DNA from 2 places in the Shouchella rhizosphaerae genome. Region 2 is predicted to be linked to the other one. Evidence: riboswitches for the same ligand, from Rfam matches in the RefSeq annotation. Region 2 holds a riboswitch; the other holds the start of a gene.
The links. Region 2 has a riboswitch for lysine ahead of V5G21_RS03290 (Na+/H+ antiporter NhaC family protein). Riboswitches for the same ligand answer to the same signal wherever they lie in the genome.
Positions count from the first base shown of each region.

Region 1: linked by a shared signal. The riboswitch ahead of dapA (4-hydroxy-tetrahydrodipicolinate synthase) and the one ahead of V5G21_RS03290 (Na+/H+ antiporter NhaC family protein) in region 2 are both predicted to bind lysine.

Region 1 covers NZ_CP144921.1:3,928,897-3,940,409, reverse strand. Annotated here, with positions in the region: gene gltB (glutamate synthase large subunit) at 1-128, shown strand, start outside; gene V5G21_RS19675 (glutamate synthase subunit beta) at 184-1,668, shown strand; gene V5G21_RS19670 (YpjP family protein) at 1,763-2,374, shown strand; gene V5G21_RS19665 (hypothetical protein) at 2,517-2,771, shown strand; gene V5G21_RS19660 (kinase-associated lipoprotein B) at 2,969-3,337, shown strand; gene dapA (4-hydroxy-tetrahydrodipicolinate synthase) at 3,391-4,296, opposite strand; lysine riboswitch at 4,390-4,567, opposite strand; gene V5G21_RS19650 (aspartyl-phosphate phosphatase Spo0E family protein) at 4,619-4,774, opposite strand; gene V5G21_RS19645 (hypothetical protein) at 4,900-5,415, opposite strand; gene V5G21_RS19640 (Cof-type HAD-IIB family hydrolase) at 5,550-6,419, shown strand; gene V5G21_RS19635 (hypothetical protein) at 6,753-6,917, shown strand; gene V5G21_RS19630 (ring-cleaving dioxygenase) at 7,110-8,072, shown strand; gene V5G21_RS19625 (alpha/beta hydrolase) at 8,080-8,700, shown strand; gene V5G21_RS19620 (hypothetical protein) at 8,808-9,524, shown strand; gene V5G21_RS19615 (Ger(x)C family spore germination protein) at 9,541-10,671, opposite strand; gene V5G21_RS19610 (GerAB/ArcD/ProY family transporter) at 10,668-11,513, opposite strand, start outside.
Region 2 covers NZ_CP144921.1:600,078-611,590, reverse strand. Annotated here, with positions in the region: gene V5G21_RS03315 (bifunctional UDP-sugar hydrolase/5'-nucleotidase) at 1-681, shown strand, start outside; gene V5G21_RS03310 (YunC family protein) at 736-1,047, shown strand; gene V5G21_RS03305 (thymidylate synthase) at 1,077-1,871, shown strand; gene V5G21_RS03300 (dihydrofolate reductase) at 1,868-2,356, shown strand; gene yunB (sporulation protein YunB) at 2,412-3,179, shown strand; lysine riboswitch at 3,257-3,430, shown strand; gene V5G21_RS03290 (Na+/H+ antiporter NhaC family protein) at 3,520-5,157, shown strand; gene V5G21_RS03285 (M23 family metallopeptidase) at 5,213-6,223, opposite strand; gene lipA (lipoyl synthase) at 6,423-7,352, shown strand; gene V5G21_RS03275 (YhcN/YlaJ family sporulation lipoprotein) at 7,418-7,960, opposite strand; gene V5G21_RS03270 (YutD family protein) at 8,097-8,381, shown strand; gene V5G21_RS03265 (hypothetical protein) at 8,526-8,780, opposite strand; gene V5G21_RS03260 (DUF86 domain-containing protein) at 8,849-9,301, shown strand; gene V5G21_RS03255 (TIGR01457 family HAD-type hydrolase) at 9,318-10,070, shown strand; gene V5G21_RS03250 (phosphatidylglycerophosphatase A family protein) at 10,176-10,664, opposite strand; gene yutH (spore coat putative kinase YutH) at 10,766-11,513, shown strand, end outside.

The DNA of each region.
Region 1 (11,513 bases), 950 kb from region 2:
AAGTTATTCCAAAAGACTATAAAAACATGATAACCGCGATTGAGAGATTGAAACAGCAAGGCATGACTGAGGAAGAGGCTGCAATGGCTGCATTTGACGAATCAAAGCGAGATCGATCAAAAGTTTGACGGGGTGGGCAACCTAGCCCAGCCCGTCAGGTTTAACAGCAGGGAGTGAAGAACAGTGGGGAAGCCGACAGGTTTTTTAGAATATAAGCGGGAAGCACCACAAAAGAAGGATCCGTTTGAACGGACGAAAAATTGGCAGGAATTCCAGCTATTTATGCCAGAAGACAAACTGCGGCAACAAGGGGCACGATGTATGGATTGTGCAATTCCGTTTTGCCAAGCGGGAACGACGATGGCAGGTTCAGGAGAAATTGGATGTCCTGTTTACAATCTTATTCCAGAATGGAATGACCTCGTTTATCGGGGGAAATGGCGCGAAGCATTGGACCGGCTCCATAAAACGAACAATTTTCCCGAATTTACAGGGCGTGTTTGCCCAGCACCGTGCGAAGGTTCTTGCACGGTTGCCCTTAACGGAGATCCTGTAACGATTAAATCAATTGAATACCATATCGTTGAGCGTGGCTTTCAAGAAGGCTGGATTCAACCGGAGCCGCCAAAAACGCGGACTGGGAAACATGTGGCTGTTGTCGGTTCTGGCCCCGCAGGTTTAGCTGCAGCAGCCCAGCTTAACAAAGCTGGTCACACGGTAACGGTATTCGAGCGTGATGACCGCATTGGCGGCTTGCTGACTTATGGAATTCCGGATGTGAAGTTGGCGAATGAGGTGGTCGAGCGGCGTGTTCAGCTTCTTGAGGCAGAAGGCATTACCTTTAAAACGGAAGTTGAAATCGGTGTAGACATCACCGCTGAAGAACTTGAAACGTCATTCGATGCAGTGATTCTAGCGACAGGGGCCACAAAGCCACGAGAAGTCCAGGCGCCTGGTAAAGAGTTAAATGGCATTCATTACGCGATGGACTTTTTGACGGCTAACACAAAAAGCCTATTAAACTCGCAACTTGCGGACGGAGAGTTTATTTCTGCAAAAGGCAAACATGTCATTGTCATTGGTGGCGGTGACACTGGCGCAGACTGCATTACCACCTCTATTCGCCATGGGGCCGCCTCCGTTACCCAATTTGATATTAACAAGCAAAAAGGCGCCATGAGAAGTGGAGACAATGTATGGCCATTGTACCCGATCATCCATACAGTTGAAGATGCTCATAAAGAGGCGATGGCTGTTTACGGAAAAGACCCTCGTTCTTACATGTTGCAAACAAAAGCGTTTTTCGGAAATCAAGACGGCCAAGTGACTGGCTTACAGACAGTCGAAGTAACAACTGAACTAAAAAACGGTCAGAAAATCAGGACGGAAATTCCTGGAACCGAGCGTACGTGGAAAGCAGATCTCATTCTCCTTGCCATCGGCTTTACTGGCCCAGAACAAGAACTATTGCAACAGCTCGGTATTGAAACGACAAGCCGGACGACTGTAAAAGCGCCATACGGTAAATATACGACTTCGAAGCCTGGCATTTTTGCTGCAGGCGACAATCGCCGCGGCCAAAGTCTCGTCGTTTGGGCTATCCATGAAGGGCGTGAAGCAGCACGGGAATGTGATCGCTATTTAATGGGAAGCACACGGTTGCCGTAATTTTTTTAGCTTTTTTCCTATTTTCCTATAGGCAAAGCAGGTGGATGCGTGCGATAATGAGGAAAAAAGGGACATGTGAAAGGCTGGTGTAGGCATGATTCGTCGTCTAAAAAGCATGATGATGGTCATGCTAACCTTTCTATCTTTTCATCTACCAATATTTGATCCTTTGTTTGACCGTGAGACAAAACAGAGAGCTGATGCAAAAGCGCTAGTTCAGAAAGCTGACGCCAAAGAATATCATTTGCTTGATGTAGTAGTCGGCTATTCGGATCAATACGAAGACATTGAGCTAACTCATTATTGGCTTACGGAACGTTTTATTATGGACGAAGCGTACAAACAAGGCTTGCAAAAGTTTGGACAGGCAATTTCACCTAAAATTGAGCCTGCTTATAAGGAACTCATTATGCCTAGCTTGAAACAAGCAGTCTCACAATTGCTAAGCAGTGTACAAATCGATGATTTAGCTGAAATCACCGTTTCCCACGCACCAGCTCCAGGGCGCGGAGAGAAAATCATGCATGTTTACAATAAAAAAACAGGCGATGATTTGCTCCGTTTCCATGTGCGGCTGAACCGACCGCCCAAAAAAGGGCACGTGTTTCAATTTCATTATCATGTGCTACAGGACAATTTCCACGGCCACTATGAACTTGGAACCATTTATTGGGGAAAAAATGAGCCCCCGCTTTATTCAGCCTAAAGTTTAAAGGGAACCTCCGCTTCCAGTTAGCGTGAGGTTTTTTTGTTACTAGAATTGTCGCCAATTAGTAGATTTTCAATTCCCTTATCCGCTCATTCTTTGGTACAGTAGAGGAAGAGACTAGTGATGGAGGAATTGTTAGATGGAAGCTGATAAAAAATTCAGAAAGCCCCGTCCATTTTGGCTAAAATGGCTAGTCCGCCTTGTGTGCGCCTATATTGGGTTGCTCGTTGTCGTGCTAGCTGCCGCGATTTTGTCTATGAGTGGCACATTTTTGCTTGTTGTTCTAGAACTATTTGTTGAAAATGACCGCCTTCAGGAATTTAATTACCAATATTTTGTGCCTATGTCTGAGTTTCTTTGGAACTTATTCACGGCACTTGTGCCAGGCCTATAATGGGTGCGTCAGATCTGGCTTACATGGTTGCCTTGCTGGGCTGTTTTTTCGCGGCAGGCCTTTTTGGCGGACTAGCGCTCCTTGGAGTTATGCGAAATAAAAGGCTGTTGCTGTATTGGACTGCCCCTTGCGCCCTTTGTAGCGCCGTTGCTTTTTTAGTGCTGATTTTTCAACTCGTTTGATAGGAGGGAGATACAATGGAACTGTCACAGGCAAAGTATAAATCGGGTATTTATATCGGCAACGTGCTAGAGGTGAGGAAGGAAGAAAATAGGGCGCTGTTTCAAGTGCTTGCTGTCCTTACCCATCCGAACCAAGGGGATTTGCATCATCCTAAACAAATAGACGTTCCCTTTTTTCATGAGCGGAAAGCGCTTGCTTATTTGGAAAAGGCATGGGTGCCGTTTTCGACTGTGAAACCGTATGAAGGGGAGCTGCCAGACTATGGATCATCATTAAAAGCTGCCTGGGAAGCTGCTTGCGAACGTTTGCGGAGCGACGACAGTGACTGGGCTGTTAAAAGTTTGCAGCTGCTTCAAGAAGTTAGGAAGGAATACCGTTTTTAAAAAAGGTTAACGATATAAAAAAGTTCCCTCATACGTACATGAGGGAACTTTTTTCATGAAGAGGCAACCGAACGACTCGCTATTGGCAAAAACGGTTCAAGCACCGCTGCGAGCTCCATGTTTTCCGCTTCATTAAGGCCAATTAGCGGCAAACGCACCCCGCCGCCTGGTAACCGATAACGAGCAAGCGCTTCTTTGACAGGAGCAGGGCTCGGTGCCATAAACATCGCTTTCATGACAGGGAAAAGCTTATGGTGGATCGAGGCAGCAAGCTGCAGCTCGCCACTTGCAAAAGCATCGATCATTTGCTTCATTTCACGGCCAACAATATGGGAGGCAACGGAGACAACGCCTTTAGCGCCAACTGCCATCATTGGCAGCGTCAACGAATCATCGCCGCTGTATACCGAAAAGCCTTCCGGGGCGAGACGCAGAATCTCCGTGACTTTATCGATATTTCCGCTCGCTTCTTTAATCGCAAATACTTGGTCGATCTCAGCCAGCCTCAATGCTGTTTCCGCACTCATGTCAGCACCTGTACGGCCTGGTACGTTATAAAGCAGGACAGGTAAAGGAGTGGATTGAGCCACTTGGGCAATATGTTGGTAAATCCCTTCTTGGGATGGCTTGTTGTAATAAGGCACAACGACCATCAGCCCATCCGCTCCTGTTTGCTCAGCTAACTGTGCCATTTGTACCGCCTGTTGTGTACTGTTTGCGCCGATGCCGGCAATCACCTTTATGTTTGCATTGGCTGCTTCTTCCACCGCGACTGAAAGGAGCGTTTGTTTTTCTTCAAGTGTTAGTGTTGGGGCTTCGCCTGTAGTGCCATGGATAACGACCGTATCCGTCCCATTATTTGCTAAATGGTGTATGAGCGTACGTATGCCATTCACATCTAAAGCATTTTCGTTTGTAAAAGGTGTGACCATTGCCGTCATCAGGTAGCCAAAATCCATGGGAATCCTCCTAAATAGGTGGCGAGTAGAGGCACAAAAAAACAACAATGACAGAGGCTCATTGTTGCACTAGGCAAACGGGTCGTTTTCCAAGTTTGAGATAGCCCCCCATACGTTCGTATGACAGTGCTGCCCTTATTCAGAAACAGCCCCAATGGTACGGCCTTTGGGAAAAACCGCCCATTTCGGCATAAACCCCTTTCCGGCTGGTTCAAACAGATCCCAATTCCTCAGCAGCCGTACTGATCGTTTACGCGCCTCTACTCTCACATCTGTTCAATTTTATGGCTTAACCTTATCAGATTTTATTCCGGTTTGCAAACTATTTATCAGTCTTTCTATAACGGTGGGATTCCAAGCAATTTAAAAGAACATCTAGTTCCTGTGAACATTGAACGGTTTTTTTAGACGTCATGCCGTATTTGCCGGCCATTAAATGCATTTCGTTGCGTTTCACTTCAATATCAATATAAATCATTTTTGCCACTCCGCCTTTACATTTTCATCTTCCATTTCGTATTATAGCGAAAATCAAGCAAGAAGAAAAATGCATTAACAAAACTAGTCAAATAAAAGGAAAAAGAGTCAAGCTTCGACAAATTGCTACGAGGGGTTAGCCTTAATGCCATATTCCGTAATAATTGACTCAAATTCACGCCTCATTAATCGAAACGATAAAGAAGCATTGCTGTAATGTTGTTGCTCGGCCTCATAGGAATGGTTGTTTAGCGCCTGTTCAAGCTCGCCTAAGCTTACCGTATAGGAATGGTGGATATCCTCAAACCCTCCGGCAAATGGCGGCGGAAACGTGTTTGTTTGCTCGTGTGCTTTTGCTTTATCGGCGAGAAGTTCTGTAAGTGCGGCTGCTTCACTGTTATTTCCTGTCATGACCGCCTCTTGTAATTGTACCAAGACAGGGGCAGCTTCATCAACATACTGTTCAAAGGCACGGGCATAGTCTTCTGCTGCTTTTGACTGTTCTTTTTGCTCATGATTGACATCCAATTGGCTCGAGAGCCCTTTGATTTCATCAGATGCTTTGCTAGGAGAAGTGCCATCGACGCAAGCGGATAAAGCAAGTAATGCAAATAAGAGAGCGACAAACGGTTTCTTTCCCATTTCGTCCATCCTTTCTTTCATTCTGTGTTGCCTGTAGTATGTCGCGTAAACACAAAACTATTCCATTAAGCAAAAGCACGTATTTGCAAATAGCATTTGGTTTCCCTTAAAATAAATGGGAAAGGAGTGAGCGCGTGAAGTTAATTGTCACTGATATGGATGGGACGCTGCTTGATGAAAAACGCTCTGTATCAAAAGAGAACGAAGAAGCGATCAAGGCAGCACAAAAGCAAGGCGCGGTTGTCGCGATTGCAACAGGGAGAGATCTTTACGAGGCAACAGTCCCTTTGAAAAAAACAGGGTTATCATTGCCGATCATTAGTGCGAATGGCGCGCAAATCCATGATGAACACGGACGACTTCTCCATGAAGCCGTTCTCAGTCCAGACCAAGCCCGGCATGCGATGGCTGTCTTAAAAAATGAAAATGTGTATTTTGAAGTGTATACGAATGAAGGCGTGTATTCGGACGATTTTGAAGCAGGCCTTGCCGTAGTAGTCGATGTCTTAAAATCAACAGGCGCGAAATTGTCTGAACAAGAAATTATGACATTCGCCAAAGACCGTTTTGACAACGGCTCAATCAAATTGATCGATTGTTACGAAAAACTGCTTGAAGACGGAGCGGTTGTGCTTAAACTCCTTGCTTTTTCACTAGACGCTGAACGGCTCATGAGTGCGAGAGACAGGCTAGAGTTAGACAAAAACTTTGCCGTCAGCGCCTCTGCAGCAGACAATCTTGAAATTACCGATGTAAATGCCCAAAAAGGCATTGCGGTCGAACGATTAGCTCAATCACTAGGCATTTCTCCAAAAGATGTGATGGCCGTTGGCGATAATTTTAATGATGTGTCGATGTTTCAAAAAGCAGGCTTGGCCGTTGCAATGGGAAATGCGCCAGGGGAGATTCAAAAACAAGCTGATCTTGTTACGAAAACAAATGATGAGCATGGCGTTGCTTACGCCATTCGAAACTATGCGCTAAAAAAACAATCCCTTCTCTAAGGGGTTGTTTTTTTATTTTGTCATTTGTTATAAAACAAACAGAAAAATATATTGACTGTTATGATACAAGTACATATACTATTGTTATAGAGAGAAACAGCTTTAAAACCATTCAAGGAGTGTGAATCATGAGAGAGCAAACCAAACAAGTGGAACAAGAACGGGAAGAAGAGATGACCATTCTAGAAATGATTAACGATTACCATGCATAGGGCACACGCCCTGTTTTTTTTTGCTCTGGAATGTGTACCTGTTGTAATACAAGTGGGCGTTTTATTTTTTTTGCAACGGGAATGGGAGCGTAAGAAGGAGAATTGGTTGGGAGGGAATAGAATGGAGCAGCGCCATCCTTCGAAAGAAGAACTAAAGCATAAAATCGAGGAGATGAAGGCAGAAGAACGACAATACCGCCGCGAAGCGTTTATTGACATATATGAACAATATGTGGCGCTATTGGAAGACGAGATTGCTCATTTAAAATCAGCAAAGCGACCTTAGACAGTCAATCTTGTATGAGCCATGTTGTTCTATGAACAGCGTGGCTCGTTTTAGTTGCAACACGCCCGTATAATGGTAAACTGAAAAGGAGAAAAAGGGGAATAACAAGGTCAATGATTCGGGTAATTGAATGTGTTCATCTTTCTGTACCAAAAAATGTTAGGGCGAAAGCGCTGAAAAAGGAGACGAGCAATGGACATGCTCCCATTAATAGGTCATCATCATGTGTCAGCGATCACGGCTGATGCTAAAAATAATGTAGATTTTTACACAAACGTGCTAGGGATGCGGCTTGTGAAAAAAACGGTTAACCAAGACGATCCCTCAATGTACCATTTGTTTTACGCAGATGAAAGGGGCAATCCTGGCACGGAGTTGACGTTTTTTGAAATTCCGATGGCAGGCAGAACGTATCGTGGCACAAATAGTATCTCACGAACAGGGTTAAGGGTACCTTCCTATGAAGCGCTGTCCTATTGGAGTGAGCGGTTTAGTAGACTAGGTGTCACCCATGAAGGGATTCAAACGGAAGGGGAGAGAAGCAGCCTTTTGTTTGAAGACTTTGAAGGGCAGCGTTTGTTGCTTGTGGCCGACGAACGGACAGACAACGATGGAAAACCATGGCTGCACAGCCCTGTGCCGGAACAATATGGCATTTATGGACTGGGCCCTATGGAAATAACCGTTTCTGATCGAACCGTCACGGCGAACGTGCTTACGGATATCTTTGGCTTCCGACTAGAACGTGAAGTAAGCAAAAGCACTTCACTCTACGTGACAGGCCAAGGTGGAGCAGGGGCAGAAATCTATTTAAAAGAAGACACAGAATCACATAAAGAACGCCCTGGGCGGGGGAGTGTCCACCATGTAGCTTTCCGTGTACAATCAAAAGAGGAACTTGAAAAATGGCAAAACTGGCTTTCGGGGAACCGAGTAGCTCATTCAGGCATTGTCGAACGCTACTACTTCCAATCCATCTATACACGTGACCGGAATGGCATTTTGTTTGAGCTAGCGACAGACGGTCCAGGATTTGAAGCAGACGAACCATATGAGTCCCTTGGCCAACGCCTTGCACTTCCACCTTATTTAGAGGCGAAGCGTGGAGAAATAGAGGCGAATTTACGGCCGTTGTTTGTAAAACGAGAGGAGTAGGAGACAAATGGCTGAACACAAACATATTTTCCAACAAGCGAAAAATAGCGCTGCTCCCACACTGGTGTTGCTTCACGGCACGGGAGGGAACGAGCGTGACCTATTGCCAATTGCGGAGATGATTGACGGGCATGCCTCTGTTTTAGGCGTGCGCGGCAATGTGAGCGAAAATGGGATGCCTCGCTTTTTTAAGCGATTGGCTGAAGGCGTGTTCGACAAGGACGATTTACAAAAGCGGACGGGTGAATTGTACACCTTTCTTGATCAAGCAGCAGCCATGTATGGCTTTAACCGTAATGATGTCATTGTAATCGGCTATTCAAATGGCGCAAACATTGCCGCTAATTTAATGTATGAATACAGCAACCCATTTAAAGGGGCTATGTTGTTCCACGCGATGGTGCCTCAAGAAAAAGAGTCGTTGCCTTCCTTGGAGAAGACCGCTGTATTTCTAGGGGCAGGCAAGCGTGACCCACTCATACCTGCCCCTTTAACAGAACAATTGCGAGCGGATTTGCAAACAGCTGGCGCGGCCACTGATGTTTATTGGACAGAAGGAGGACACGAGCTGGCTATTGAAGAAATCCATGCAGCCAAAACATGGTACAATCGAATGTTTCCAGAATAAACGGCAGGTTACTCTGCCGCTTTTTTTGATAATCTTTTTCTAGACAAACAGGGGTGAACCCGCTAGAATGCAAAAAAGATGGGCGAGAAAAGTGAGGTCGATTGAAATTGACTACAAAAAATAAAGGAAAATATCCTACAAGCTCCTATATTTTTGCAGGGGTTGCTCTTGTAGCCATTATCGTTGTAGCCATCTGGAGCGATATTTGGTACAAAATTGTTGTGTTAGCAAGCTTAGTTGCCCTTATGTATGTGTTTATTGCAAAAACGAAAAAAATTGAGCGGGAACTGGAAGAAATGAAAAGAAAGCAAGCTTCATCAGCTGAGCTTGCCCGACAGGAACAAACGGAGCTTGAGAAAACAAAAGAACATGATTTAAAAGCATTGGAAGAAAAGGAATTCCAACTGCAAAAATTAGATCTTGACCGGACGCGGTTATTTGAAGAGCTATTGAATAAGGCCGAGCTCGAAGAAGCTGAGAAATCAACAATACGCGAACGTCTTCAGCAAGCCGATACGGAAACTTCACGAATCCGGCAAGAATGGCTGACTGCGTCGAGCCGGCTAATGACGTTGATGCGCGGCACGAAACGATTTTTTGTGCGTGAATCGCCGATGAAAGAAATCGCTGCTTCCATCGACCAGGACGTATTAGAAACAGGGTCGTTTACAGCATTGAACGAAGAAATTCAGCGCTTAATTCCGCGTCTTTCTAAAGAAAGTGCCGAAGCGTTAGCGAAATCAGACTTTATTGATGAAGACAACCAGTTAACGCGTTCCGGCTATAAAGCATTGTTGCAGGCGAGCGAAGACAAGCAAACGTAACGACGTTTGCTTGTCTTCACTTTATTTGCGGATTATTGCGACGGCTAGCTTTCGCCCCTAAGTCAATGACTTCAATTGTTAGCTCATAGTCAAAAGAAGCATTGGCAAAGTAAACATCATCCCAATCGTCGCGAATTTGTTGCCATAATTTTGGGTAAGCCAGTTGTGCTTCCAAATAGAGCCGCGCCGCATCCGCTTTGTACTCTTTTTGCAACCGCTCCATCATGTTCGATGCCCCGTCTTCGACCGTCTTCTTTACTGCGGCCATGCATGTTTGCAAGTAATCAGCGGAAAAACTTTCATCCCGTGTGTCCCAGTTTTCGGAAATTCTCCCTGAAAAATGTTGGTGAATGTGGAAGTGAAAGTGGCCGTTTTGATACGTTGGCTTGATCTCAGGAACTTTGACTTCAAGAATTTCAAAAGTAAGGGGATCGCCATTACATTCAGAAACGACGATGCCGCCTTCGAGTTCCCCAGAAAGCCAGTTAAGATGGACATTGTCTTGCTCGTTCAACAACGGTTTTAATAGATGGCCCTTCTTAAAGATGCCAGAGCCGCTTAATGAAGCACTGCCGTTATCATTGACGACCATTTGCATAGGAAACGTCAAATCCTCTTGCAAGTCCGAGGAAATGGAGCTTAACGTAGATGCTTTTAAAATCGCAGACGAATGGGTGCGGTTGCCAAACAGCTCGGCAATAAAACGAGCTGGAATCGTCGATTCGTCGGGAGCGACAAGCACCTCTTTTGTAGGCTCATTTGTAAGAAGCACGAGTGAACTGCGGCGTACATGGTCGTCGCGAATCATTTGGTTAATCAAACTCTCTAACGTCCGTTTGCCTCGTAAAACGCCTTCATTAAAAACAGCGATCGACTGATGTTGGCTGAACACAGGGAATTCCAACGTTGTGATATCTCGGATGGCAGCGTGAAAGGTCGGGCCTTCACCAATGACGTTGTTATAGCTTGATGAACCGCCTTGTTGAGCTGGAGGCACGATCACTTGGTTTAGGACCGAAATGAGTCCTTCTTCTGTCACATCCACACCAATGCCAAGGTTTAACGTTACATCCTCCATATTCCGGCTGTCCCAACAACCTGACAATAACAGGATAACTGCAACGTTTGCTAAAAACAGGCGTTTCATCGGACCACCTTCCTCTTAACCGAGTAAATGAGAAAATAGACAAATGGAAGCAACAACATCACTTCAAACCCATAGAAACTTATCAGACGGAGGATCCTTGTATCGAGCGTATGTTGAAAACATAAGGAAATAACCATGCTAATAGCGACAGCAACTGCCATCCCAGAAAAAGACTTTTTTAGCTTTGTATATTTACGAAGGGAATATCCTGACAAAAAGCTATAAATGACGCTCGTAGAAAAAAATTGCATGATCCATGTGCTGAGCAAAAACCCTTCCATTCTTTCAATGAAAATCCCCTCTGTTTCAAACGATTGGATAAACGAAATCGTTGGCCATACAAGTGTTTTGACTTCCCGTTCCCCTAAATTTAAGACAACGATCAAATACGTAATAATGTAAATGATGGAGATAAGCACAAGCGTGCTAAAAACAGCAAGTTTTGGTTTAGCTTTTTTGTTAACAAAAGGAAGCAAGAAATAGATTACTTCAATTCCTTCAAACGGAAAAAGGACACCATTAGGATTAAAGACTACATTGGCAACGCCGTTCGTAAAAGGCGGATTCATATGACCGATGTCCATTTCTTTAAAGCTAAACACTAAAATCGTCCCTGCCACTAAAAGAGTGAGTGGAAAGATAATCGACGAGACACGCAAAATCGTTTGCAAATTTCCGCTTAGCAAGTAGGCAATTAATAAAAAAGTGAGCACTTTAATTAGCGATGTCGGTGTTGATGGCAGTAAGTAAAAACGGATCATTTCTGCCATAGCGGCAATTTGATAGCTTGAAGCTACCCAAAAGTAAACGTTGATTAAAAAAAGAAGCAACGTGCCGCCGAT
Region 2 (11,513 bases):
TTGGGGAAATTGTCGCTTGAATTTGCAGAAGGAAGCCATAAATTTCTTTCCGCAGAAGAAGAACTGCTTGACCCCCGGAATTTTGATGAGGATCCGGGTGCGCGTACGCTCCTACAGTCGTTGCAAACAAAGGCGCAAGCTGCTTTAAGTGCGCCTGCGGCCGTTCTTACACGAAAGCTGGAAGTCAAATGGTTCGAACATTCGGCTGGGCCGCAAGCGCTGTGTGACGAACTGAGTGCTTGGTGCGGCGCTGAGCTTGGGATGCTAAATGCAGGCGTGCTGTTGGAAAGCTTGCCGGAAGGGCCAGTCACGTACGGTGATCTTCATCGCGTTTGCCCTCATCCGATTAACCCGTGCATTGTTGAGTTGACCGGTGCGGAACTGACCGAAACGATTGAGCGTGCGCAAACCGATGATATTGTACAATTGCAGTTAAAAGGATTTGGTTTCCGAGGGGAAGTGCTCGGGACGATGGTATATACAGGAATTGACGTCAAGCCTGAAGGCATCTTCGTTTGTGGCAAACCGATTGTTGCCGAACACATTTACAGACTGGCGACATTGGACATGTATACGTTTGGGTTTTTGTTCCCGAAAATTGCCGAGGCGAAAAAGAAAACGTATTTGCTCCCTGAATTTTTGCGCGATATTCTGCTGGACATGTTGAAAAAATGGCACTGATTTCTTTGCCTGCTCATATGTTGTGGTGAAACAACTTACAAAGGAGCGGGGCCAATGATTGATATTCAGCCAATTACGATTGAGAAGGAAACGTTTGTCGCCATTACGGTCAAATTGCCGAAAACAAACTTTATGGCCGTGACATGCGACACAGGATACATTATGTGTGGGGCCCTTGACGTGAAGCTGTTAAACGAAAAGCTGAAAGAACGAGGAATTATCGCAGGACGTGCGGTTGGCGTGCGCACAATCGAACAGTTGCTTGAAGCGCCGCTGGAATCTGTTACACTCAAGTGTGAGGAGTTAGGCATTCACAAAGGAATGACAGGAAAAGACGCGCTTATAAAAATGAAACAATCGATGTAAATGAATTGAAAACAGGAGTTGACGTTTTTATGGAACAATACTTGCAGTTATGCGAGCACGTTTTGCAAAACGGCTCGCCAAAATCAGATCGGACAGGCACTGGCACCATTAGCGTATTTGGTTACCAAATGCGCTTTGATTTAGAAAAGGGTTTTCCAATTGTCACAACGAAAAAATTGCATATGCGTTCGATCATCCATGAATTGCTTTGGTTTCTAAAAGGCGACACGAACATCCGTTATTTGCAAGAAAATGGCGTTCGTATTTGGAACGAATGGGCGGATGAAAACGGCGACCTTGGGCCTGTTTACGGAAAACAATGGCGCTCCTGGGAAGGGGCAAACGGCAAAACAGTCGACCAAATTACTGAAGTGGTTGAGCAAATAAAAACGAATCCGAATTCTCGCCGCTTAATTGTCAATGCGTGGAATGTCGCGGAGATTGAAGAAATGGCGCTTGCGCCATGCCATTGCTTGTTTCAGTTTTACGTAAACGACGGAAAACTTTCTTGCCAATTGTACCAGCGCAGTGCCGACATTTTTCTTGGCGTTCCTTTTAATATATCGTCTTATGCCCTGTTAACGATGATGATGGCCCAAGTGTGCGGATTAAAGCCTGGCGAATTTATCCATACGTTTGGCGATGCCCATTTGTACAACAACCATATTGAACAGACGAAGCTTCAATTAACGCGTAAACCAAAACAGCTACCTACGATGCATATCAATCCAGAGGTAACAGACCTGTTTGCGTTTACTTACGATGATTTTGAACTGAAACATTATGATCCTTATCCGCATATTAAAGCAGAGGTGTCCGTATGATTGTGTTTGTTTATGCACGAGACGCCCACTATGGCATCGGGAAAGACAACGGATTGCCTTGGCATTTGCCTGCTGATTTGCGCCATTTTAAGCGGACAACGACAGGTCAAACGATTGTCATGGGCCGAAAAACATTTGACTCTATGGGTGGGCCATTGCCGAACCGCAACAACGTTGTTCTCACGAGAAGCCGTTCCTTTCAAGCAGAAGGAGCGGAAGTCATTCATTCACTCGACGATGTCCTGCAACTTAGCAAACAGGAAGCGATTTACGTCATAGGTGGAGCGGAGATTTTTGCGCTGTTATGGGATATATGTGACAAACACATTGTCACGGTCATTGACGAAAAATTTGAAGCGGATACGTTTGTCCCCCCTCTTTCTGAGCAAGAATGGGAGCTTGTGGAGACAGTGCCTGGACCAATTGATGAAAAAAACCGCTATCCCCACGAATATCGGACTTACGTGCGTAAACAAGCAAAATAACAGGTAAGTGTCCCCTTTCTTTTGCATAGAGATGTAAGGAAAGGGAGGGGGACACATGAAACGGTTTAAAGGAGGCCCGATTAAAGGCCAAAAACAAGAAAGAGGGCCGCTTCCTTTTCGCTATGTGCTGCTCATTTCGTCCGTGCTATTCGCGCTTTTGTCCTTGCAAGGGCTTTGGTTTGTCGACCAACAGCTGCGCCCGATTATTTCGCAAATTGCCCATCGGGAAATGGAGCGGATTGCGACGTATACGATTCAGCAAGCGTTGACTGATGAGCTAGGCCAAACTGACATGAACGATATGCTCATTACTGAAACGAACGGAGACGGTCAGATTACGTATGTCACATTGGACACTCAAAAATACAACAAGCTCCTCGGCAATGTCCAACACCGTGTCCATGAGGCGATAAATGCAATCCAACGCAATGAAGACAATACATACGGCGCAAGCGAAGGCACAGTGGCGACGATCCCTTTAGGAAGAGCGCTGAACAACTCGTTATTAAACGATGTCGGGCCAGGCATTCCCCTGCGGTTTGCATTGATTGGCGATGCAAAAGTAGGCATGAAGGACGAAAGCGAGCAGCTGGGCATTAACAATACGAGGCTGTCTTTTTATGTCACGATCGAAGTAGGCATGGATGTGATTTTGCCCTTTTCTGAGACGGCAGATACAGTATCGGTTGAGTTGCCAGCAGGTTTTGCCTTTATTTCTGGGGAAGTGCCGCAGTTTTATGGAGGCCAACTGCCTATCGTCAATTATCCAGCTCTTGAGGCGAATACAGACCAACAACCTGAGGAAGAAAATGACAGTCAATAAAGTCGTATTTTGTCGTTGTCTGGCATAAAAATATGTGATAAACTGATACAGAATTGAATAGGAACACCTCATCTGCCAGATGGGGTAGAGGCGCAAACACCATCAGTACCTTTTTTGAGCGAAGGCCCGCTTTGAAGAAAAGGGAAAGGGGTTTTTGCCGAAGCAAAAAGCAGGGCCTGCTGCTTTTTAGCTGGGCTGGCATTGAAGAAGTGTCGGACTGTCACAGGGAACTGTGGAGAACTACTATGGATGGGACTGTTTATTGTACGGGACAATGATGGAAATCTCCATCATTGTCTTTTTTAATAGAGCAAACAGCCACGTTAAAGGAGAGGTTTTTTTGGAACATGCATTTGGATGGTGGTCGCTATTGCCGCCGATTCTGGCATTAACGCTCGTGATATTGACACGAAAAGTGTTAATCTCTCTCGGGATTGCAATTTTGGTCGGTGCCTTTATGGTGTTTGACCAACATATAGGGCAAGCACTGGCTGGCATATTCCAAACAATCGCCGGATTGTTGTTTTCCTTTGAAGCAGTCGATTCGCCTACATTTTCCGGTGTTGGGCAAGCCATTGCGGATGCACGGTTTGCATTAAATAATTGGGAATTGTATATCGTCTTATTCTTAATGCTGGTTGGCATGGTCGCGAGCTTAATTACATTTTCCGGCGGGGGACAAGCATTCAGCCGCTGGGCGTCAAGACGGATTAAGACGAGAAAGTCATCGTTGTTTTTGCCATTTGTGTTAGGCTTTGTCATTTTTATTGATGATTATTTTAACGCTCTTACTGTCGGCAATATGAGCCGACCATTAACAGACCGATACCGTGTGTCTCGGGCGAAGCTTGCTTACATTGTTGATTCAACGTCAGCGCCCATTTGTGTCATCATGCCTTTATCTAGCTGGGGTGCTTTCATTATCGGGACGTTGGCGACTGTTTTAACTGCTAACCAGTTAGAAGAATTCGGCGCATTCCAAGCATTTTTATACACAGTACCGATTAATTTTTACGCATTAATTGCGCTGTTGTTTATTGTCCTTATCATTTTATTTAACATCGACATTGGCCTAATGAAACGCCATGAAGACCGGGCAAAAGCCACTGGTGAATTGACGGACCCGGCAAAAGGCGATGTGCCTGGCGATTTAGATGAAGCACTCGTCATGACTAATGGCCGCGTTTATCAGCTATTTTTGCCGATCATTGCCCTTGTCATTGCCACCACTTCCCTTTTGTTTTACACTGGCGCAACGGCAGCTGCTGCGGAAGGGTTGCCGGCGACAATGCTCAATATGCTCGAATACACGGATATCGGCTATTCGCTCCTTCTCGGCAGTTGCATTGGTTTTATCGTTGCTGTTGCGACAACGTTAGCGTCTAAGCCAAATTTGCCAGACTTCGGAAAAGCATTGAAAGCTGGTTTGGCGGCAATGATGCCGGCTATTTACATTTTAGTGCTTGCCTGGACGACGATTGAAATGATTAATCGCTTAGGAACAGGCGCGTTTTTAGCATCATTAGTGAGTGACTCTGTCAATCCTGGCTTTTTGCCTGTAATCCTGTTCTTAATTGCTTGTTTTTCTGGGCTTGCGACAGGGACGTCGTGGGGAACATTTGGTATTTTGCTGCCGATTGCCGGGCAAATGGCAGCACTGATTGAGCCGTCGATGGCGATCCCAATGTTTGCAGCTGTTTTAGCCGGTTCGATTTTTGGCGACCACATCTCGCCGATTTCCGATACAACGGTTTTGTCGGCAGCTGGTTCTGGCGCTCATCACATGGATCATGTGATGACGCAGTTGCCTTATGCGGTGTTAACGGCCATAATCGCAGGTGTTGCTTTTCTCGTCCTTGGTTTCTTCGGCCCGATTTTTGCTTGGATTGCTGCTGGTGCCCTCCTCGCTGTTACGGTGTTGGCACTTCAAGCGCTTAATAAACAAGCTTCAGGCAAGAAAACAGCCCAATCATCATAACTCTAACAGCCTGCCAGGATCTCGACTAATGCGAGCGACTGGCAGGCTTATTTGTTTACGAATTGTTTTTTTTCGCGTTTTTGTCCGCGCGCTCCCATTGTTTTAACGAAGGAAATGGGTCAAATGACCATTCGCTGATACCGTTATCCCTGTACATTCCGTAATGAAGATGAGGCGGGAATTTACCTTGTGTTCCTGGTTTGCCGTAGCCTGAGCTGCCACAGTAACCGATGACTTGTCCTGCCTTTACAATCGACCCTTTCTCTAATCCTTTTTCATAGCCATTTAAGTGGGCGTAATAGTGATAAATGTTGTCAAGGTCGCGTATGCCTACACGCCAGCCGCCGTAAGGATTCCAACCAATCGTTTCAACGATGCCGTATGAAGAAGATTGGATCGGGACATTGTAATTGGCGAAAATGTCGGTCCCTTCATGAATGCGCCTACCGCCCCAGCCTCGCTTGGCTCCCCACGTGCTACGGTAGCTATAATGATGGTGAAGGGGCATGACAAAAGCATGTTGATGTAAGTCGAGCGTTTGAAACGTTTCGTATACTTTGGCATGGCCACTGACAATGTTAACGCTTTGTTCACGTTGGTAAAAATGCCAGAGGGCAATACGGAAATCCTCATCTGAGTAACCGTGAGACTCTAAATAGCGAGCAAATGTATAAAGGACGTCTTCATCATCCTCAATGTTTGCTTTCCCATCGCCATTTCCATCAAGGCCGATTCCTTCAAATAAGCTGATTGTCGTTGGATCATTGTCGTTTATGTTTGGATTAAGTGCGCCAACCCATTCTTCTTTTGGATAGTAAATAGACACAAGGCCTTTTGCTTGTTCTCGGTCCCTTAACGCTTTCCGTAAACCCCGTTCGTAGGAGTCGACAGCTGCTAAATAGGGCCAAGGGACGCTCGTAAGAACTTCCATTTTTTTATACAAAGCAAGCCTTTCTGAATATAAGTTTGGATCTGTCTGCTTTTGCGCACTTGCAGCTGTGTCTGGCCAAAAACTAGAAAAACTAAGAAGAACAACAAGCAAACATAGCCATACACGGCGTCGCAAATAAGACAATTGTGCTAGCTCCTTTCTATGGGGTTTTGTATAGTTTTCGGCCAATTGGCCGAAATGATGACAGAGAATCTTTACCAGTTGCAGCGTGTACTAATGTTGGAATAATTCCGTTTCCCTTGTTGGTTCGAGGTAGAATTCATGGTACGATAATAGAAGAGATCGGTTCATTTGCAGAAGGGTGGGAGTGACAATGCCAGAAAAAGATGAAAAAGAGCAGCATATGCGCAAACCGGACTGGCTAAAAATCAAGCTAAATACAAACGAGTCTTATACAGGCTTGAAAAAAATGATGCGTGAGAAAAAACTACATACCGTATGTGAAGAAGCACGCTGCCCGAACATCCATGAATGTTGGGCGGTTCGAAAAACGGCTACTTTTATGATCCTTGGCGATATTTGTACACGAGGTTGCCGTTTTTGTGCAGTCAAGACAGGCTTGCCAACGGAGCTTGACTTGCAAGAGCCAGAGCGCGTGGCGGAATCCGTGGAGACCATGGGGTTAAAACATGTCGTTATTACTGCTGTTGCCCGTGATGATTTAAAAGACGGCGGCGCCGCAGTGTTTGCCGAAACGGTACGAGCCGTACGCCGGAAAAACCCATTTTGCACAATTGAAGTTTTGCCTTCTGACATGCTTGGCAATGAATCAAGCTTGCAAACATTAATGGATGCGCGCCCGAATATAATGAATCATAATATCGAAACCGTAAGAAGGCTGACGCCAAAAGTTAGAGCACGAGCAAAATATGACCGCACACTCGAGTTTTTGCGGAGAGCCAAAGAAATGCATCCTGATATTCCGACTAAATCGAGCCTAATGGTAGGCCTAGGGGAAACAAAGGAAGAAATTTTAGAAACAATGGATGATTTGCGGGCTAATAATGTTGACATTTTGACAATTGGCCAATATTTACAACCTACAAAGAAACATTTAAAAGTCATTAAGTATTACCATCCAGACGAATTTGCCGAGTTAAAGGAAATCGCAATGCAAAAAGGCTTTAGCCATTGCGAGGCGGGACCGCTTGTCCGTTCGTCATACCATGCAGACGAACAAGTGAACCAAGCGCAAGTGAACATGGAAGCAAGAAAAGCACAAGGGGAGCAACAGCGCGTATAAACCGATGCTTAATAGCAGAGACAAGCAACAGTGTGGAACGATTATGCAAGATGCATAATCGTTCTCTACTGATTGCCCTGTGGGTATTGTTTAAATGTTTCGATCGTATCTTGTAAAACATGTTGATAGCCATTACCAGATGGCAGTGAAGCAAAACGCTCAATATCTCTTATGCGAGCACGGTCGTTTGCCACGTATACCTCGTAAAAACGCGGCAGTGAAGCCGATGCCGCCCGTTTAACTTGTTCGGCCACTTCTTCTTCTGTCATTTGCTGTGCTCGATCTTCATACACAACGAGCGCATATTTGTCAGTGACAAGCGTTGCGGCTTCTTCAATTTGCTCAAGGCTAAGGACTAACCGGGTGACCACATCGGCAAGCATCCCTCTATCAACTGTTAAGGCGCCAACGGTATTGTTTGCCCGTCCTACTTCGTTTTCGGTATAGCGGGAAAACCCATAACCAAAATCTCTGCCTGTTTCCGCCATAAGTGTATCATTGTCCAATGTTTGCATGCGTTGTCCATTATTATCGAGACCAGCATTGTTGCCTGTGCAAGCGCACAGCAATAGGAGGCTTGCCACAGCAGGCACAAAGCGATTCTTCATAAGAACCAGCTCCTTTCATTCATAGCATGCGCACTTTTAAGAAAAGCTAACTGTAACAAAATATGGCTAAAGGCAAGCATGTCTTTTGTTCCTATGGTAAAATAACAGCAGACCAATCCGATTTGAGGTGCGTACGATGGTGACGATTTCAGGCATTGAATATGAAGTCCTCGAAAACGAGCGCAATGGTTGGAATGAAGAGGCGTTCAAAGCGCGGTACAGCGATGTGCTGAACAAATATGATTACATCGTCGGCGATTGGGGCTACAACCAACTGCGGTTGCGCGGCTTTTTTGATGACAAAAACAAAAAATCAACATTCGATAAAAAAATAAGCACGTTACCCGACTATCTTTACGAGTATTGCAATTTTGGTTGCGCTTATTTTGTCTTGCGAAAAGTAAGGAAACAAGCTATGTAAACGGAGCGCTACTCCGTTTGAGGTTGTCGACAAAGTCGGCAAAATCACTCAGACTAAATAGAAAATGCTTGGCAGCCGAGGCGAACAACGAAGGATGCGAGCGTTTGGCTCCATTCTGAAAATAAAACGGAGCAAAGCTCCGTTTTATTTGTCGTGTGGTGGATGGTGATTCGGATATTTCCGGGGTAAGCCTGCATGAAGGTCTTTGTTTACATAATTAAAAGCACTATAAGTGCGCTGGCCTTCTTTCCATTCGGTTGTTTTATTCACGACCGGTTCCTCTTTTCCGACTGGTGCCCCGTAAGGCCCTTCAGGCAATTCTTCCGGAATAATATAAAGGTGCATTGCTTCGACATTCGTGAACTCGTCATACGCTTGTCGGGCTTTCCTTTTTGCCATCTGATCACCTCCATCCTCAGTCTGCCCGAAAAGTGGCAAACAATAGCTGGGAAAAGGAGTAGGTATCCATGTATTTTGTTGACAGGCAGCGGATCGAACAAACGCTTGATTATATGGAACATTTATTAAAAATGATGAAGGAAGAGGCGTTTGGTACGAGCGACAAGGACCGCCTTGCATTAGAACGAACTGCTTCTGTGCTCATTGAAGCAGTCATTGACGTCGGCAACCAGATGATTGATGCCTTCATTATGCGTGATCCAGGAGGATATGAAGATATTATCGACATCTTGCTCGATGAAAAAGTCATTACAGACGAAACGGCAGCAGGGTTAAAACAGTTGATTCGCCGCCGTAAAGCGCTTGTCTATCAGTATGCAAGCTTAGAAGCGAACGACGTATGGAGCTGGCTCCAGGAAAGCCAGCCAAGTTTGGAAGCTTTCCCGCCTGCTGTCCGCCAATATTTAAAAAATGAACTTGGCGTCATTACCGCTTTTCTTCCAGATAAAGACACTCGTTAACGCATAGAGGTGGACAATGAAGACCTATAAAAGCTACTTATTTGATTTAGATGGGACCGTATATCATGGCAATGAGCCAATCGTAAGCGCAATCCATTTTATCAATAAATTGGCCAACAGCCATATTCCTTATGGCTTTGTTACGAACAATTCAACGAGAAGCCCCAAACAAGTTGCCAAAAGATTAAATGGAATGGGCATCTTAGCCGAGCCTTGGCAAATTATGACTTCTAGCGTAGCGACAGCCTCTTATTTACAAGCAAAAATGCCCCATTCCGCGCTTTATATTATTGGCGAAGAAGGGCTGTTTGAAGCATTGGCAGCCTTTGCGCAGACAGAGGACAAGCCTGATGCCGTCGTCATTGGGCTGGATCGGGCGATTACCCATGAAAAACTGAGCAAAGCAGCCCGCTTTGTTGCTAATGGAGCTGCCTTGATTGCGACAAATCCAGACGCGATGATTACAACCGAGTCAGGGCTTGTTGTCGGCAACGGCGCCCTTGTAGCAGCGGTGGCGTATGCAACAAAAACAGAACCAATTGTCATTGGCAAACCAGGAGCTGCGATTGTTGAAGCTGCCATCAAACAGTTAAAGCTTGACCCGCGTCACACTGTTTTTGTCGGCGACAATTATGATACAGACTTGCTTGCTGGCATTCATGCTGGCATCGACACGATCCATGTACAAACAGGAATCACAACCGATTTATCTGCGTATAAAATTCAACCGACATATAGCATCCCTTCTTTAGACGACTGGCCAATATAAAGGGAGCTTTGCCGGTCCCTTCGTTATTGGAAAGGGTGCTGTGTGCTTCGTCCGTTTTCCGGTAATTGCCTCTCAGCTAAGCCAGCCACGATCAATGTGGCTGGCTTATTCCGTGTTCGCTTTTCTATGGGCGAGCCTGCTTGAGGCGGCCGCAGCAATCGCGCCGACAATATCATCGAGAAATGTATGGCAAGCGCCTGTCGATTTATCGTTTAATTTCTTTAATATTCCTGGTTTTTGTTTATCAATATAACCATAATTCGTGAGCCCGATAGAGCCGTAAACGTTGACGATTGACAATGCGATAATTTCATCTACGCCATAAAGCCCTTCATCACGTGCTAAAATCTCTTGCAAAGGTGATTCCAAGCATTTCTTTTCAGTTAGCAAATCTAGTTGAATCCCCGTTAACACTGCATTTTGGACTTCCCGTTTGGAAAGAACACGTTCAACATTTTCTAAGCATAGCGCTAGTGATAAGCCAGGATGGTATTTTTCTTGCAGGAAGTACACGAGAACGGCGATGTCATGCAAACTGACTCCGCGATCTTGCAACCATTCTTTTGCCTTCTCTGCCACCGCGTCTTTTCCCATTATGTTCCTCCCTTAACCTTCTTTTTATAGTCTACGTGCAAGCACACATTTTATGCGATGGGCTCATAGACTAAAGGGATTGGAGCAAGGAGGGAACTACATTGCTGGAACGGAATTTGTATGACCAGTATAAGCTTTACTGTGACGAGCGTTTTACTGTTGGGCCGTATGAAGGTTTCAGAGCAAATAACCAAGCCTATATCATTTTGCCAAAGGATGAATGCATGGCCGAGGAAGTGGAGATGATGGCGTTTTGCGACTTCATGCGCCAAGCAGGCGATGAATCTGTCCTTGAACTTGTACCAAATCGCTTCAACCAGTCTTCCGCCTTAATTGATGGCGTTGAGGCCTACGTGTTCAAAGTCCCCGAATTTAACGAATTTCGCGGCGTCCGGATTCAATCGGAGTGGGATTTAGGGGAGCAGCTTTTTACATGGCATAAGCGCGGTCAACAAGGGCGCCAACATTGGAAAAAGGCTAGTTTTCCACCATGGCAAGAGCTATGGGCGACCAGGTTGGAACAGCTTGAAGATTGGTACCAAGCGCTCGTGAACCAAGGGCCCCAGACGACAACCGATGAAGCATTTCTCTGCACATATCCTTACTTTATGGGAATGACAGAAAATGCGATTCAATTTGCTGTTGATACTCAATTAGATGTTAAAAAGGAACTACATGATGAACCGACGATTTGCCATCGTCGGTTTGGAGAGACAAGTTGGCTTTATATGTCTGAACGGGGCCACATTGTCAAACCGCCTACTGCCTTTTTATATGACCACCCAGCACGCGATTTAGCCGAATGGATCCGTGAGAACAGGCCAATGGGGGAAACTAGGCAGAACTGGG